One region of the Pseudomonas sp. St386 genome, then DNA from elsewhere that is predicted to be linked to it. Evidence: predicted binding sites of a transcription regulator. Region 1 holds the regulator's gene; the other holds the start of a gene.
What was found. Region 1 encodes FliA, which starts transcription of late flagellar genes. Its sites were predicted from a motif close to CTAAAGTTTNNNNNNNNNNNGCCGNTAA; they were not measured.
Positions count from the first base shown of each region.

Region 1 (8,008 bases):
TGCCATGGAGCTGGTCGAGCAATGACTCGAACTCGTCGTCGGTGATTTCATCACTGGCGTCAGCTGTTGCATTGGCGGGCGGCGCAGCAGGTGCCGCCGGCGCTTCGGCTTGGGCCTTGACGGCGTTCAGCGAATCCAGCAGTTGTTCAAATTCGTTATCGGTGATGTCGCCCGACTCTTCGGCGACCGGCTCTTCAGCCACTGCCTCGGCAACCGGAGCCGCTTCATCAGCCGATTGCGGCTCCGCCAGGCGTGCCAGCGCGGCGAGCAACTCAGGCGTGGCAGCGGTGATCGGCGAGCGCTCACGCACTTCGCTGAACATGCTGTTGACCGCATCCAGCGCTTCAAGCACCACGTCCATCAGTTCCGAATCAACGCGACGCTCACCCTTGCGCAGGATGTCGAACACGTTTTCGGCAATGTGACAGCACTCCACCAGCTCGTTGAGCTGGAGGAAGCCGGCGCCTCCTTTTACAGTGTGGAAACCGCGAAAAATTGCATTGAGCAGATCCGCATCATCTGGTCGGCTTTCCAGCTCGACCAGCTGTTCGGACAGTTGCTCTAGAATCTCGCCGGCCTCAACCAGGAAATCCTGAAGGATCTCTTCATCGGCGCCGAAGCTCATTAATGGCTGCTCCTAAAACAGGGCTAAAACTCAGAATCCAAGGCTGGACAGCAAATCGTCCACATCGTCCTGACCGGACATAACGTCTTCTCTTTTATCGGCATGAATCTGCGGACCTTCACCCTGAGAGAGATGTTTTTGTGGATCTTTTTCAGCAAGCATCGCTTCACGGTCGTGTTCGATGCCTGCAAAGCGGTCTACCTGGCTGGCCATCAACACCAGTTTGAGCAGGTTACTTTCCACTTCGGTGACCAGTTGGGTCACACGCTTGATCACCTGGCCGGTCAGGTCCTGATAGTCCTGAGCCAGCAGAATATCGTTGAGGTTGCTTGCCACCGCGCGGTTCTCGGTGCTGCTGCGCGCCAGGAAACCGTCGACCCGACGGGCCAACTCCCGAAACTCTTCGGCGCCGACTTCGCGCCGCATGAACCGACCCCAGTCGGTGCTCAAGGCCTGGGCTTCTTCGCTCAGGCCGTTGACCAGGGGCGTTGCGCTTTCCACCAGGTCCATGGTGCGGTTGGCCGCGGCCTCGGTCAGCTTGACCACATAACCCAGACGCTCGGTGGCGTCGGTGATCTGCGAGACTTCCTCGGCCTGCGGCATATTCGGGTCGATCTGGAAATTGACAATCGCGCTGTGCAATTCACGCGTGAGCTTGCCCACCTCCTGATACAGACCGCGGTCACGGGTCTGGTTGAGCTCATGGATCATTTGAACCGCATCGCCAAAACGACCTTTTTCAAGGCTGTCGACCAGTTCGCGGGCATGTTTTTTCAGGGTCGATTCGAAATCACCCATTGAAGATTCGTTATCCATAGCTCCCCCGTGGCGCCGTTAACCGATGCGTTCGAAGATTTTTTCAATCTTCTCTTTCAACGCCTGGGCCGTGAAGGGTTTGACCACATAGCCGTTTACACCGGCCTGGGCCGCTTCGATGATCTGCTCGCGCTTGGCTTCGGCAGTGACCATCAGCACCGGAAGATGCTTGAGTTTTTCGTCGGCACGCACCTGGCGCAACAGGTCGATACCGGTCATGCCCGGCATGTTCCAGTCGGTGACCAGAAAATCGAAGTTGCCACTGTGCAACATCGGGAGCGCAGTGGTCCCGTCATCTGCTTCGGCCGTGTTGGTGAACCCAAGGTCACGCAACAGGTTTTTTATGATCCGCCGCATCGTTGAGAAGTCATCAACGATGAGGATTTTCATGTTCTTGTCCAATTCGACCTCCAAGCAGTCTTAAACGCGCCCAGCACCTGGACGCGCCATTTCAATCAATCCGGCACAACACTCGACAACGGTCTGGAGCACCACGGATGGAGACTGGCACAGCACCTGCCAGGCCAGCCTCGTTCGCAGTGTCCCCACACTGCCTGTCAACGCGCTCGCCACTCCCCCAAACGCCCCCGCAAACGGGCCGCGCACTGGCTGTGTAACTGGCTGACCCGCGATTCGCTGACCCCCAGGACCTCACCGATTTCCTTGAGGTTCAGCTCTTCGTCGTAGTACAGCGCCAAGACCAGCCGCTCACGCTCCGGCAAATTGGCAATCGCTTCCGCCAGCGCGCTCTGGAAACGTTCATCTTCCAGGTCACGCGACGGCTCCATGTGAGCACTCGCGTTATCCTCGTGCAGCCCTTCATGTTCGCCGTCCTGCAACAGGTCGTCGAAACTGAACAGGCGGCTGCCCAAGGTATCGTTCAAAATCCCGTAATAATCGTCGAGACTCAACTGGAGTTCGGCCGCAACCTCGTGATCTTTAGCGTCACGCCCGGTTTTAGCTTCAATTGCCCGAATTGCATCACTGACCATGCGGGTATTGCGGTGTACCGAACGCGGCGCCCAATCGCCCTTGCGGACTTCATCGAGCATGGCACCGCGAATGCGAATACCGGCATACGTCTCGAAACTCGCGCCCTTGCTCGCGTCGTATTTGTTCGACACTTCGAGCAGGCCGATCATGCCCGCCTGGATCAAGTCTTCAACCTGGACACTGGCCGGCAACCGCGCCAGCAAGTGATAGGCGATACGCTTGACCAGTGGCGCGTAACGCTCGATCAATTCGTATTGGGCGTCCCGTGCCGATTTTTTATAGAGATGGTTGTAACCGCTGGCTGTCATAGCACGGGCCCTGCTGTTTGTTGCACAAGACGCTCGACGAAAAATTCCAGATGCCCGCGAGGGTTGGCCGGCAGTGGCCAGGTATCGACCTTCTGGGCGATGGCCTTGAACGCCAGCGCGCATTTGGAGCGTGGAAAGGCTTCATAAACGGCACGTTGCTTCTGGACGGCCTTGCGTACGCTTTCGTCGTAAGGCACTGCGCCGACGTATTGTAGGGCGACGTCCAGGAAGCGATCCGTGACCTTTGTCAACTTGGCGAACAGGTTGCGTCCTTCCTGCGGGCTCTGGGCCATGTTGGCCAGGACGCGGAAGCGGTTCATGCCATAGTCGCGGTTAAGCAACTTGATCAGGGCATAGGCGTCGGTGATGGACGTCGGTTCGTCGCAGACCACCAGCAGCACTTCCTGGGCCGCGCGGACGAAACTGACGACCGAGTCACCGATACCGGCTGCGGTGTCGATCACCAGCACATCGAGGTTGTCGCCGATGTCGCTGAAAGCCTGGATCAGGCCCGCGTGCTGGGCCGGGGTCAGGTGAACCATGCTCTGGGTGCCTGAGGCAGCCGGCACGATGCGAATCCCGCCCGGCCCCTGCAACAACACGTCACGCAGCTCACAGCGCCCTTCAATCACGTCCGCCAGCGTGCGTTTGGGTGTAAGCCCCAACAACACGTCGACGTTCGCCAGGCCCAGGTCGGCGTCCAGCAGCATGACCCGTCGGCCAAGCTCTGCCAGAGCCAGGGACAAGTTCACTGACACGTTAGTCTTCCCGACGCCACCTTTGCCGCCGGTCACCGCGATCACCTGTACGGGATGCATGCTGCCCATGTTCGTTCTTTACCTTGTCTTACTTAGACGGAGGCCACATTACTGGCTGCGCGTTCGCATACGGAACAATGCATGGCAGACCATCGATGTAGGTACAAAAAATATTCATGATTACCTCAGCCGACCTGCTTGGTCGGGCTGTGGTAGATATCAGCGAACATATCAGCCATGGCTTCTTCGCTGGGTTCTTCCTGCATTTGCACACTCACGGCACGACTGACCAGTTGATGACGGCGCGGCAGATGCAAATCATCCGGGATCCGCGGCCCGTCGGTCAGGTAGGCCACCGGTAATTCATGACCGATCGCCAGGCTCAACACCTCGCCCAGGCTTGCCGTTTCGTCCAGCTTAGTCAGGATGCAGCCGGCCAGCCCGCAGCGTTTGTAGCTGTGGTATGCGGCGGTTAGAACCTGTTTCTGGCTGGTGGTTGCCAACACGAGATAATTTTTTGACTTGATACCGCGTCCGGCCAGGCTTTCGAGCTGCATGCGCAGGGCTGGATCGCTGGCTTGCAGGCCTGCGGTATCGATCAGCACGACGCGTTTGCGCAGCAGCGGCTCCAGCGCCTGGGCCAGGGACTGGCCCGGATCCACATGGGTCACCGACACATTGAGGATCCGGCCGAGGGTCTTGAGTTGCTCCTGGGCACCGATGCGGAAACTGTCCATGCTCACCAGGGCAATGCTCTGGGCGCCGTACTTGAGTACATAACGGGCGGCGAGCTTGGCCAGGGTGGTGGTCTTGCCCATGCCGGCAGGACCGACCATGGCAATTACCCCGCCTTCTTCCAGCGGCTCGACTTCCGGGGTCGCGATCATCCGCGCCAGGTGCGCCAGCAACATGCGCCAGGCCTGGCGAGGCTCTTCGATACCATTGATCAGCGCCAGCAGGTCCCGGGACAACGGGCCGGACAGGCCGATGCGTTGCAGGCGACGCCACAGGTTGGCCTGGGCTGGACGGCTGCCTTGCAGCTGGTTCCAGGCCAGGGAGCCGAGCTGGACTTCCATCAGCTCGCGCAGGCTGTTGAGTTCAAAGCGCATCGAGTCCAGGGCGCGCGGATCGACACCCCGGGCAGGCGCCGCGGGCGCCGGCTCAGGACGACGCGGTTCGGCGTGGGCCTGCTCGATCAGCGGTTCGGCAGCCGTCAACGGCAGGCCGGCCGTCAGCGGCTGACCGGCGAACAATTGACGATTGGTGCCTGCCGCGGCCTCGCCTTCACTGCTGCGCAGGCTCAGCTCGGCCTGGGCGCTGGCGATGCGCGATTGAGTCTTGCGCAGCTCATCTTCGAGTTCCATGTTCGGAACCCGCGGGGCCAGCGCAGACAGTTTGTAATCCAGGGCCGCCGTCAGCTCGACACCGCCGGCGATACGACGGTTGCCAATGATGGCTGCTTCAGCGCCCAGCTCGTCACGAACCAGTTTCATGGCCTGACGCATGTCGGCGGCGAAAAAACGCTTCACTTGCATAAACCACTACCTCAGCCGTTGGGCCCTACTGTCGCAACGATGGTCACTTGCTTGTTGTCCGGTATTTCCTGGTACGCCAGCACATGCAACCCCGGGACCGCGAGGCGCCCGAATCGCGAGAGCATCGCGCGAATCGGGCCGGCCACCAGCAGGATCACTGGCTGGCCTTGCATCTCTTGCCGCTGGGCTGCTTCGATCAGCGAACGCTGCAGCTTCTCGGCCATGCTTGGCTCCAGCAGAACACCCTCTTCCGAGCCTTGTCCTGCCTTCTGCAGACTATTGAGCAATATCTGTTCCAACCTTGGTTCCAAGGTGATCACAGGCAGCTCAGACTCAGTGCCTACAATGCTTTGGACGATTGCGCGGGACACGCCGACCCGAACCGCAGCCACCAGGGCGGCGGTATCTTGACTCTTGGAGGCGTTATTGGCGATAGCCTCGGCGATACTGCGTATGTCGCGCACGGGCACCTGTTCGGCCAACAGCGCCTGCAGCACCTTGAGCAACTGCGACAACGAAACCACACCCGGCACCAGCTCTTCGGCCAGCTTCGGCGAGCCTTTGGCCAGTACTTGCAGGAGTTGCTGGACTTCTTCGTGGCCAATCAGCTCGCTGGAGTGCTTGTACAGGATCTGGTTCAAGTGGGTCGCCACCACCGTACTGGCGTCCACCACGGTATAACCGAGGGACTGGGCCTGGGCCCGCTGGCTGATTTCGATCCACACCGCTTCCAGGCCGAAAGCCGGATCCTTGGCGGTGATGCCATTGAGGGAGCCGTAGACCTGCCCGGGGTTGATCGCCAGCTCGCGGTCGGGGTAGATCTCGGCTTCGGCCAGGATCACCCCCATCAGCGTCAGGCGGTAGGCGCTCGGCGCCAGATCGAGGTTATCGCGGATATGCACGGTCGGCATCAGGAAGCCCAGGTCCTGGGACAGCTTCTTGCGCACCCCCTTGATCCGCGCCAGCAATTGCCCACCCTGGTTGCGGTCGACCAATGGAATCAGGCGGTAACCGACTTCCAGGCCGATCATGTCGATCGGCGTCACGTCATCCCAGCCCAGCTCCTTGGTTTCCATGGCGCGGGCCGGCGACGGCAGCAGTTCCTGCTGACGCTTGACCTCTTGCAGGGCCTGGACTTTCTGCACGTTCTGCTTCTTCCAGAACAGGTAGGCTCCGCCTGCAGCCATGGCCGCCATGCTCAGGAAGGAAATGTGGGGCATCCCCGGCACCAGGCCCATCACCGCCATCAGGCCGGCGGCAACGGCCAGGGCCTTGGGCGAGGCGAACATCTGCCGGCCGATCTGCTTGCCCATGTCTTCGGAGCCCGAAGCACGGGTCACCATGATCGCGGCCGCTGTAGATAACAACAGTGATGGCAATTGCGCCACCAAACCGTCACCGATGGTCAACAAGGCGTAAACCCTGCCAGCGTCGCCAAAACTCATGTTGTGCTGGAAGATACCGACAGCCATGCCGCCGATCAGGTTGATGAACAGAATCAACAGGCCGGCGATGGCGTCACCGCGCACGAATTTGCTGGCACCGTCCATGGAACCGTAGAACTCGGCTTCCTGGGCCACTTCCAGACGACGCAGCTTGGCCTGGCTCTGATCAATGAGGCCGGCGTTGAGGTCGGCGTCGATCGCCATCTGCTTGCCGGGCATCGCATCGAGGGTAAAACGCGCGCTCACCTCGGAAATCCGCCCGGCACCCTTGGTCACCACGACGAAGTTGATGATCATCAAGATGGCGAAAACCACGATACCGACCACGTAGTTGCCGCCGATCACCACCTCACCAAAGGCCTGGATCACCTTACCGGCGGCGGCGTGACCGTCCTGGCCGTGGAGCATGACCACCCGGGTGGACGCCACGTTCAGCGCCAGGCGCAACAGCGTGGCCACCAGCAGGATGGTCGGGAATACGGCGAAATCCAGCGGCCGCAGGGCGTAGACGCACACCAGCAGCACGACGATCGACAGGGCGATGTTGAACGTGAAAAACACGTCCAGCAGGAACGGCGGCACCGGCAGCATCATCATGGCGAGCATGACCAGCAGCAACAGCGGCACGCCCAGATTACCCCGGCTGAGGTCTACGACATTACTGCGCGCGGTGCTGAATAACTGAGAGCGATCCACCAATATTCCCCGTTCCTGTGAAGCAAACTTTTGACGCCCGGAGGGGGCGCAGACGGGGTATTGCAAGAAGCCTTCCAACTTTTGTCGGAGGCTGAAATAGAGGGGTTGAAGGGACGCTGACCTGTGGGAGCGAGCTGGCTCGCGATAGCGATTTGTCAGTCACACCCATAGTCGACTGAACCAGCGCAATCGCGAGCAAGCTCGCTCCCACAGGGTTTTGTGCCAGCCGACTCAGGAATCACGCCGCAAATCCGGCGGGATCGGCAGGTCCTTGAGCGGTTCGGGGCGTTTGCCCTTGCCGGCGCGGTGCTGGCGGATCTGGTAGACGTAGGCCAGCACCTGGGCCACGGCCAGGTACAGGCCGCCAGGGATTTCCTGGTCGAGCTCGGTGGAGTAGTAAATCGACCGCGCCAGCGCCGGGGACTCGAGCAGCATCACCTCATTGGCCACGGCGATCTCACGGATCTTCAGCGCCAGGAAGTCACTGCCCTTGGCCAGCAACACGGGAGCGTTGCCTTTCTCGGGGTCGTACTTGAGCGCCACGGCATAGTGGGTCGGGTTGGTGATGACCACATCGGCGTCTGGGATCGCTGCCATCATCCGCCGCTGGGACACCTCGCGCTGCAACTGGCGAATCCGCTGCTTGACCTCCGGCTTGCCCTCCGAGTCCTTGTGCTCGTCGCGCACTTCCTGCTTGGTCATCATCAGCTTCTGCTTGCTCTGATACAGCTGGATCGGCACGTCGATGGCAGCGATCAGGATCAGGCCGCAGGCTATCCACAACGTGCTCCAACCCACCAACTGCACACTGTGGATGATGGCCTGCTCCAGC
Region 1 covers NZ_AP021900.1:1,853,180-1,861,187, reverse strand. Annotated here, with positions in the region: gene KI235_RS08220 (chemotaxis protein CheA) at 1-625, opposite strand, end outside; gene KI235_RS08215 (protein phosphatase CheZ) at 656-1,441, opposite strand; gene KI235_RS08210 (chemotaxis response regulator CheY) at 1,460-1,831, opposite strand; gene fliA (RNA polymerase sigma factor FliA) at 1,999-2,742, opposite strand; gene fleN (flagellar synthesis regulator FleN) at 2,739-3,569, opposite strand; gene flhF (flagellar biosynthesis protein FlhF) at 3,686-5,035, opposite strand; gene flhA (flagellar biosynthesis protein FlhA) at 5,047-7,176, opposite strand; gene flhB (flagellar biosynthesis protein FlhB) at 7,408-8,008, opposite strand, start outside.

Region 2 (8,008 bases), 3.3 Mb from region 1:
GCGCAGCAGGATGTCTTTCTTCACTTCGGCGGAGAAGTAGATCAGTACGTTGCGGCAGAACACGATGTCGAACTTGCCCAGGCTGGCATAGCTATCCAGCAGGTTGAACGAGCGGAACTCCACCCGGCTCTTGATCGGCGCCTTGACCACCCATTTACCCGGCCCTTTCGGATCGAAGTAACGTTGCAGGCGATCCGGCGACAGGCCCCGGCCGATAGCCAGGCTGTCGTACTCGCCGGTCTTGCAGTTATTGAGCATGGTCCCGGACAGGTCGGTGGCGACAATCTGCACGCCGCCTTTCAACTGGCCGAGGTTGGACCGCTCGAACTCATCGATGGACATCGACAGCGAATAGGGTTCCTGCCCCGACGAACAGGCCGCCGACCAGATCCGCAGACGCTGGCCCGGGCTGGCCTTGATGGCCGCCGGCAGCACTTTGTTCTTCAACACCTCAAACGGATAGGTGTCACGAAACCACAAGGTTTCGTTGGTGGTCATCGCGTCCACCACCATTTCGCGCAAGCCACTGCGCGGTTGGGTCTGGATACGCTGCACCAGTTCGCCCAATGACTTGAGGCCCTGCTGTTCCATCAATTTATTGAGACGGCTCGACACCAGGTATTGCTTGTTTTCACCAAGCAAGATGCCACAGGCTTTTTCCAGGAAGACCCGGAACTGTTCGAAATCCAAATTACCCGTAGACAAGATACCGCCTCTTTCATCGTGTTGACTTGCCGGGCGCACAACGCGCCCGACCTTTTATTCTGCTGCCTTGATCCGCTCGACGACCCGGGAAGCCAGGTCATCTGGACGGAATTTCGCCAGGAAATCGTCGGCGCCGACCTTCTTGACCATCGCCTGGTTGAAAACCCCGGACAACGAAGTATGCAAGATGATGTGCAGCTTTTGCATGCGCGGATCGCTGCGGATTTCCGACGTCAGGGTGTACCCATCCATCTCCGGCATTTCAATGTCGGAGATCATCATCAGGAACTCTTCCTCAGGCTTCTTGCCCTCGTCGACCAGCTTGCGCAGGTAATCGAGCGCCTGTCGCCCGTCGTTCAACGCCACCACCTCGACACCGACCGTTTGCAGGCAACGGGTCACCTGCTTGCGGGCCACTGAAGAGTCGTCGACGGTCAACACCCGCAGCGAAATCGCCTTGTGCTGGGTTTCGGCATCCACCACTCCCACGGAGATCGCTTCCGGCGTGGGCGCTACTTCGGCGAGGATCTTCTCCACGTCGATGATTTCCACCAACTGGTTATCGACCCGGGTCACTGCCGTGAGGTAGTGATCGCGGCCGGTGCCCTTGGGCGGTGGATGGATCTCTTCCCAGTTCATGTTGACGATGCGCTCCACCGAGCGAACCAGGAATCCCTGGGTCTTGGTGTTGTACTCGGTGATGATCACAAACGGATTGCTCTGGTCCAGCAGCCGGCCGGAACCGGTCGCCATCGCCAGGTCGAGAATCGGGATGGTCGCACCCCGGATATTGGCCACACCGCACACGACGGGGCTGGATTTGGGCATCAGGGTCAGCTTGGGGCATTGCAGCACCTCGCGGACCTTGAATACGTTGATCCCATACATTTGTTGGCCGTCGAGACGGAACAACAACAGCTCCAGGCGATTCTGACCGACCAGCTGAGTGCGCTGGTTTACCGAATCCATTACTCCCGCCATGCCCTGACTCCTACCTAACGCTAATGTGTCCGACGCGCATTCATTCACTAAACGGCACGGGGCTTGCTATTGAACCGGCATGAACGCACAAACGACATTTTCTCGACGCCTGACCACTCACTGCCGCCACTGGCTCGGTGCACTGCTGGCTGTCTGCCTGTTCACTTCGGGCGGTCCTGCCCTTGCTGCTGTTCCGGTTACCTTGCCTGATCTCCTTATCGGCGTCACTCAGGGCTTTCTTGAATTCACCGTAGAAGACTATCTGGCTACCAGTCAAACGGAAGGTCGCTATGAAATCGAAGTCAACCAACTCGACCCGCGCCTGCGCATGCCGATGTGCGACAAGGAATTGACTGCTTCGCTGGAGAGCCCTGCCCGGCCCCTGGGACGCGTCACGGTGAAGGTTCGTTGCGACAGCGCCGCGCCCTGGACGGTGTTCGTGCCCGCTCAAGTGCGCCTGTTTCGGGAAATTGTCACCACCACTCGTCCGCTCAAGCGGGCCGGAATCGTCGAGCCCCAGGACGTGATGTTGCGTGAACGGGACATCAGCCAGATCACCCAGGGCTTCCTGACCTCCGTCGACCAGGCCATCGGGCAGAAACTTGTCCGACCAATGGTCGCCGATCAGGTCGTGACGCTGGTGCATCTGGAGCAGGCCGAGGTAGTCCGCAAGGGCGACCAGGTTGTGATCACCGCCCGCACCGGTTCCCTGGCCGTGCGGATGCCCGGCGAGGCCCTGTCCAACGGCGGTATGCGTGAACAGATACGGGTAAAAAACCTCAATTCCCAGCGCGTGATCAAGGCGCAGGTGATGGCCCCGGGCCAAGTGGAAGTGGCGATGTAGTGATCTGGTAGAGGAGGTAGAAAGCTGGCGCTTGATCCCGGTGTTCCCTAGACTGTGCCTTACGCAAAGGCAAGCGCAGACGTGCGCAAGTTCATTTCATAAATGAGCCTAAAGTTATTTTGGGGATGGCCGAAAACATGGCAAGCGTCCAAATACCCAGAGGTTTTTTACCATGGTCATCGATTTCAATCGTTTAAACAGCTCTTCACCGCTGCCAGGCACCACGCGTACCAGCGCCACCAAGGAAACCGCCGAAGCCGGCAAATCCGCGCCGCTGCCTACACCAGCCGAACAGGTCAGCAACGGGGAGTCGGTACACCTCAGCAATGAGGCTCAGCAGTTGCAGAAGGTCACTGACAAGCTGCGCGATCAACCTGTCGTCGACAACGCCCGCGTGGCCGAGTTGAAAGCAGCAATCGCTGATGGCAGCTACAAAGTCGACAGCAACCGCGTAGCCAGCAAACTGCTCAACTTCGAAGCCCAGCGCTAGGCCGCCGCCTGCGCCAGGCTTTTGGACGCTAAGACCCAAGGCCAGCCATGCACGACACTCATTTGTTGCAATTGATCATCGACGACTTTGTTCCAGCGCAACAGCTACTGGAATTGTTGCAGGCCGAATCCGTGGCATTGCACGGTCGTGACATGCCTCTGCTGGAGAATATCCTGGCGCAGAAACAGGCCTTGATCATCCTGCTTGACCAGCATGGCCGCAAACGCAGCGAGATCCTCGTCAGCCTCAACCTGCCCGCCAGCCATGAAGGCCTCGAGCAACTGGCCAGCCAGTCGACGATTGGCGATCAGCTACTGTCCCAGAGCAAAGTACTCAACGACCTGCTCGCCCAATGCCAGGCAACCAACGCTCGCAACGGCCAGTCGATCCTGATGCAGCAGGCCGCCACCGCCAACCAGTTGCGCATCCTCAACGGTGGCGAGATCCCGACGCTGTATGACGCTAGCGGTTCAACGGCCAGAATGGTCAAGCATCGCCCGCTCAGCCAGGCATGAAACGAACAATGCCTTCGCTCTATCAACGCGCGATACATGCTGGCAAAATGCCGGCCATTCGTAGTCGTATTTTGCCTGGAGATTGACTCACCGTGTTCAATGCCTCAAACGCGGATGATGCTCCGCAGCCACCCAAGGTCCTCACCACGCCCCTGGAAATCTCCGGCAACCTGCGGATGCTGCAAGAGAGCCACGACCCACTGATCATCACCTTCCACGAACGTAGCCAGCGCTTCCAGAGCTACCTGGTCAACGTCGATCGCGAGACCAACTCCATCGCCCTGGATGAAATGATTCCCCGGGACGGCGAGCGTTTCCTGCTGGCGGGCGAGCCTTTTCGTGTCGAGGGTTTCCATGACGGCGTGCGTATCGCATGGGATGGCAAGGGCCCACTGACCATCGATGAATCCAGCGACGGTCGCTGCTATCGCGGCGCCCTGCCCGACGAAGTGGTCTACCACCAACGTCGCAACGCCTTCCGCGCCGCCCTGAAACTGGCACAACTGGTGAGCGTTGAACTGGGCGGTGACAAGCTCAAGTCCCCGGTGGACGGCAAGCTGCTGGACATCTCTGCCACCGGTTGCAAGTTGCGGTTTGACGGCGACATCACGGAGCGACTGCAATTGGGCCAGGTGTACGAGCGCTTCATCGCGGCCCTGCCTTTTGGCAACATGACCGCGCCAGTCGAGCTGCGTTACCTGCATTTCGAAGAAAGGATCAACACCACGTTCGCCGGCGTACGCTTCCACAACATCAGTGGCCTGGTGCAACGGCAGGTCGAGCGGTTCGTCTACCAGCTCCAACGAGAAGCCCGGCGCTTCGATAAAGACGACCTCTGATTTTCGAGGCAAAAAAAACGGGCAGTCCCTTGCGGCGACTGCCCGTTTTTTCATGCCTGCTTCAAGGCCTGGCCTGGGTAAAACTCGGTGTCTCAGGCTCCTCAGGCCCAGTCTCGGCCTCGGTCGCGGTCTCAGTGGCCAGCTCAGGCTCCACGTCCGGATTGGCCGGAGCCTGCATCTGCTCCTGCACCACCTGCTCATCCACCCGCGGATCAAGACACGCCACCAAAGGCGAACTCGACATGCTGTCCGGCATCGCCACGTGATGCAGCGGTGCGTCATCGACCTGATGCAGGTTGGTCACCGCTTTCGGCCGGATCCGCCACACCAGCACCAAGGCGAAGAAAGCGAAAAAGCCGTAGAGCATCTGGCTGCCAAACATCTTCATCAGCACGCCGGCCACCAGCGGCCCGATACTGGCCCCCACGCCGTAGGTCACCAGCAGCATCGCGGTCAGGGACACCCTTCGATCAGCTTCGACGTGGTCGTTGGAAAACGCTACCGCCAGCGGATACAGGCAGAACTGCACCAGCGAACAGAAGAACCCCGCGACGAACAGCACCTCCAGCGGCACCGTCGGAAGAATCGCCAACGGCAGCGCACAGATCGTCAGCACCAGCGCGAAGCAGCGGATCAGCAGCGCCCGGTCATAACGATCGGACAGCCAGCCCAGGGGCCACTGCACCAGCAGTCCGGCGAAGATGCAGCTACCCATGAACAGACCGACCTGCTCGGTCGACAGGCCCTGCTGAGAGGCATACAGGGGCGCCAGGCCATAGAACGAGCCGACGATCAACCCGGAGCCCAGCACCGTACTCAATGACTGCGGCACACGCTTGATGAAGAAGCGCGGCTCCATGGGCGCCGGATGCAGCGCCGCCGGGTGAATTCGCCGGGTCAGCGTCACCGGCACCAGGCACAAGGCGAAGCACAGCGCCACCAGCATCAACAGCTCAGGCCCCAGGGCCGGATGCATGACCAGGATCAACTGACCCAGCACCAACCCCAGGTACGAGGCAATCATGTAGCCGCTGAACACCACGCCACGCTGCTTGGCATCGGCTTGCTCGTTGAGCCAGCTCTCGATGACCATGTACTGGCACATCATCCCGAGGCCGACAATCATCCGCAGCACGATCCAGGCCGGCAGCCAGTTCACCAGGCCATGGCCCAGCACTGCCGCCCCGACGATCCCGGCGCAGGCCGAATAGGCGCGGATGTGGCCGACGCGGGCGATCAGCCGGTGGCCGATCTTGCCACCCAGCACCAGGCCGAAATAGTTGGCGGCCATCAGCGCACCGACCCAGAGGCTGTCCACATGGTCGGCGGCCAGGCGCAAGGCCAGGTAAGTACTCAAGAGGCCCGAGCCGATCAACATCATCAGCGAGGCGAAATAAAGCGCTCGAAAAGGTTTCCAGATTTGGCGCATCGGCGTTCCGAGCGGCTCCTTGAGGTGAGTAAGGGCTACCTGTTGAAGATAGCCCGAATGCGACGGTTCGTTAGGCCTGGGCCGCTAGGACACGCCGCTCCCAGGGCGTGATTTCATCGAAGAAGCTGGTCAGCTCCAGGGTCTTGGAGGCGATGTAGCCTTCGATGAACTCCGCACCGAACAGTTCCTTCGCCAGATGACTACGCTTCAGACGCTCCAAGGCGGCATGCAAGGTACATGGCAACGACAGATTATCCGGCACTTCGAATTCGCCCTGGATCGCCGCGCTCGGCTCCAGCCGATGCTCAATCCCATACAGCCCGGCGGCCAGGCTGGCGGCAATCGCCAGGTAGGGGTTGGCATCGGCCCCCGGCAAGCGGTTCTCGACCCGCCGGGCCACCGACGAACTGGCAGGAATCCGCAACCCGGCCGAACGGTTGTCATGGGACCAACAGGCATTGTTCGGCGAGGCGAACGGGTGGCACAGGCGCTGGTAGGAATTCACGTTCGGCGCGAACAACGCGGTGAAGTCCGCCAGGCACGCCTGTTGCCCACCGATGAAATGCCGGAAAGTCGCCGTCGCTTCGCCCGCTTCATCGCTGAAAACGTTACGACCGCTGCCTGCCTCGACGACGCTCTGATGGATGTGCATCGAACTGCCCGGCGTGTGGGCCAGGGGCTTGGCCATGCAGACCACGGTCAGACCGTGCTTGAGCGCCACTTCCTTGAGCAGGTGCTTGAACAGGAAGGTCTGGTCGGCCAGCAACAGCGGGTCGCCGTGCAGCAGATTGATCTCGAACTGGCTCACGCCCATTTCATGCATGAAGGTGTCGCGAGGCAGGCCCAGCGCCGCCATGCATGCATAGACTTCACTGAAGAACGGGCGCAGGCCATTGTTGGAGCTGACGCTGAACGCCGAATGGCCGTCTTCGCGACGTCCATCCATGCCCATCGGCGGCTGGAACGGCTGGGTCGGGTCCGGATTGGGGGCGAACACGAAGAATTCCAGTTCGGTCGCCACCACCGGCGCCAGGCCCAAGGCTGCATAGCGAGCGACAACGGCCTTGAGCTGACCGCGCGTCGAGAGCCGGGAGCTTTCACCGGTCAACTCGTCGGCATCGCAGATCGCCAGGGCGCGGGGCTGCTGGCTCCAGGGCAGGCGGTGGATCTGTTTCGGATCGGCCACCAGCGCCAGGTCGCCGTCGTCGCTGCCGTAGAAACGCGACGGCGGATAACCGCCCATGATGCATTGCAGCAGCACGCCCCGCGCCAGTTGCAGCCGCCGGCCTTCGAGGAAACCCTCAGCGGTCATTACCTTGCCCCGCGGCACGCCATTCAAATCCGGCGTGACACATTCAATCTCATCAATGCCCGTCAGTCGCTGCGCGAGTGAACGCTGGCCATCGGTCGTCATGACGCAATCCTTGTTATGTGCGAGCCGCGAACGGCAACCCGTACAAAATAGGCTTCGGCTGTTCGGAATATCAAGCACCCGCAGACAATTAAAATCTTGTGCAATACGAGTGTGGGAGCGAGCTTGCTCGCGATGGCGTCGGCTCAGTCAATATTGAGCTGACTGATACATCGCTATCGCGAGCAAGCTCGCTCCCACAGGGGATTTGTGCTGCTTTTTATAAAGCGCACGCTCAGGGCAGGTAAAGCCGGAACACCCCACCACCCAATACACCGCCATTGGCGATTTCGGTACGCCCGCTCACGCCGCCGCGCTGGTGCAGCCCGGCGATCCGCGCGGCGAAGTACAGGCCCAGCCCGGTGCTGCCGCTGCTGTGGTTGATGCCCTGCACGTACTCGGCCTGACGCTCGATCATCTCTGGCGGGTAACCTTCGCCGTCGTCATTGATGGTCAGCACCAGTTGCCCGGCCTCGTCGCTCACACTGATCAGCAATGCCTGGCGCGCATGGCGAATGGCGTTGTTGATGCAGTTGTCGAGCACCGAAGCAATCAGTTCACGGTCGAAAAAGCCCAAGGGGCTGAGCGGATCGACTTCATAGGTGACCATGATCCCGCGACTGCGGAACACGTCCTGATGGCCGGCCAGTTGCGCCTCGATGAAGTCATCCAGTTCATGGTAGGCCGGGTGCAGCGGCAACTGGTTGACACCGAGCTTGTACAGCCCCAGCAGTTGCACCAGCAAACCATTGAGATGGGCGAATTCGAACTCGATGACGCCTTGCTCCGAGGTC
Region 2 covers NZ_AP021900.1:5,183,788-5,191,795, forward strand. Annotated here, with positions in the region: gene cheR (protein-glutamate O-methyltransferase CheR) at 1-705, opposite strand, end outside; gene KI235_RS22920 (chemotaxis protein CheV) at 760-1,686, opposite strand; gene flgA (flagellar basal body P-ring formation chaperone FlgA) at 1,766-2,530, shown strand; gene flgM (flagellar biosynthesis anti-sigma factor FlgM) at 2,703-3,020, shown strand; gene KI235_RS22935 (flagellar protein FlgN) at 3,068-3,535, shown strand; gene KI235_RS22940 (flagellar brake protein) at 3,628-4,374, shown strand; gene KI235_RS22945 (MFS transporter) at 4,436-5,803, opposite strand; gene KI235_RS22950 (glutamine synthetase family protein) at 5,874-7,115, opposite strand; gene KI235_RS22955 (HAMP domain-containing sensor histidine kinase) at 7,450-8,008, opposite strand, start outside.
Region 2: a site for FliA is predicted at 2,639-2,666, ahead of flgM (flagellar biosynthesis anti-sigma factor FlgM). Genes of this name have one in related genera too.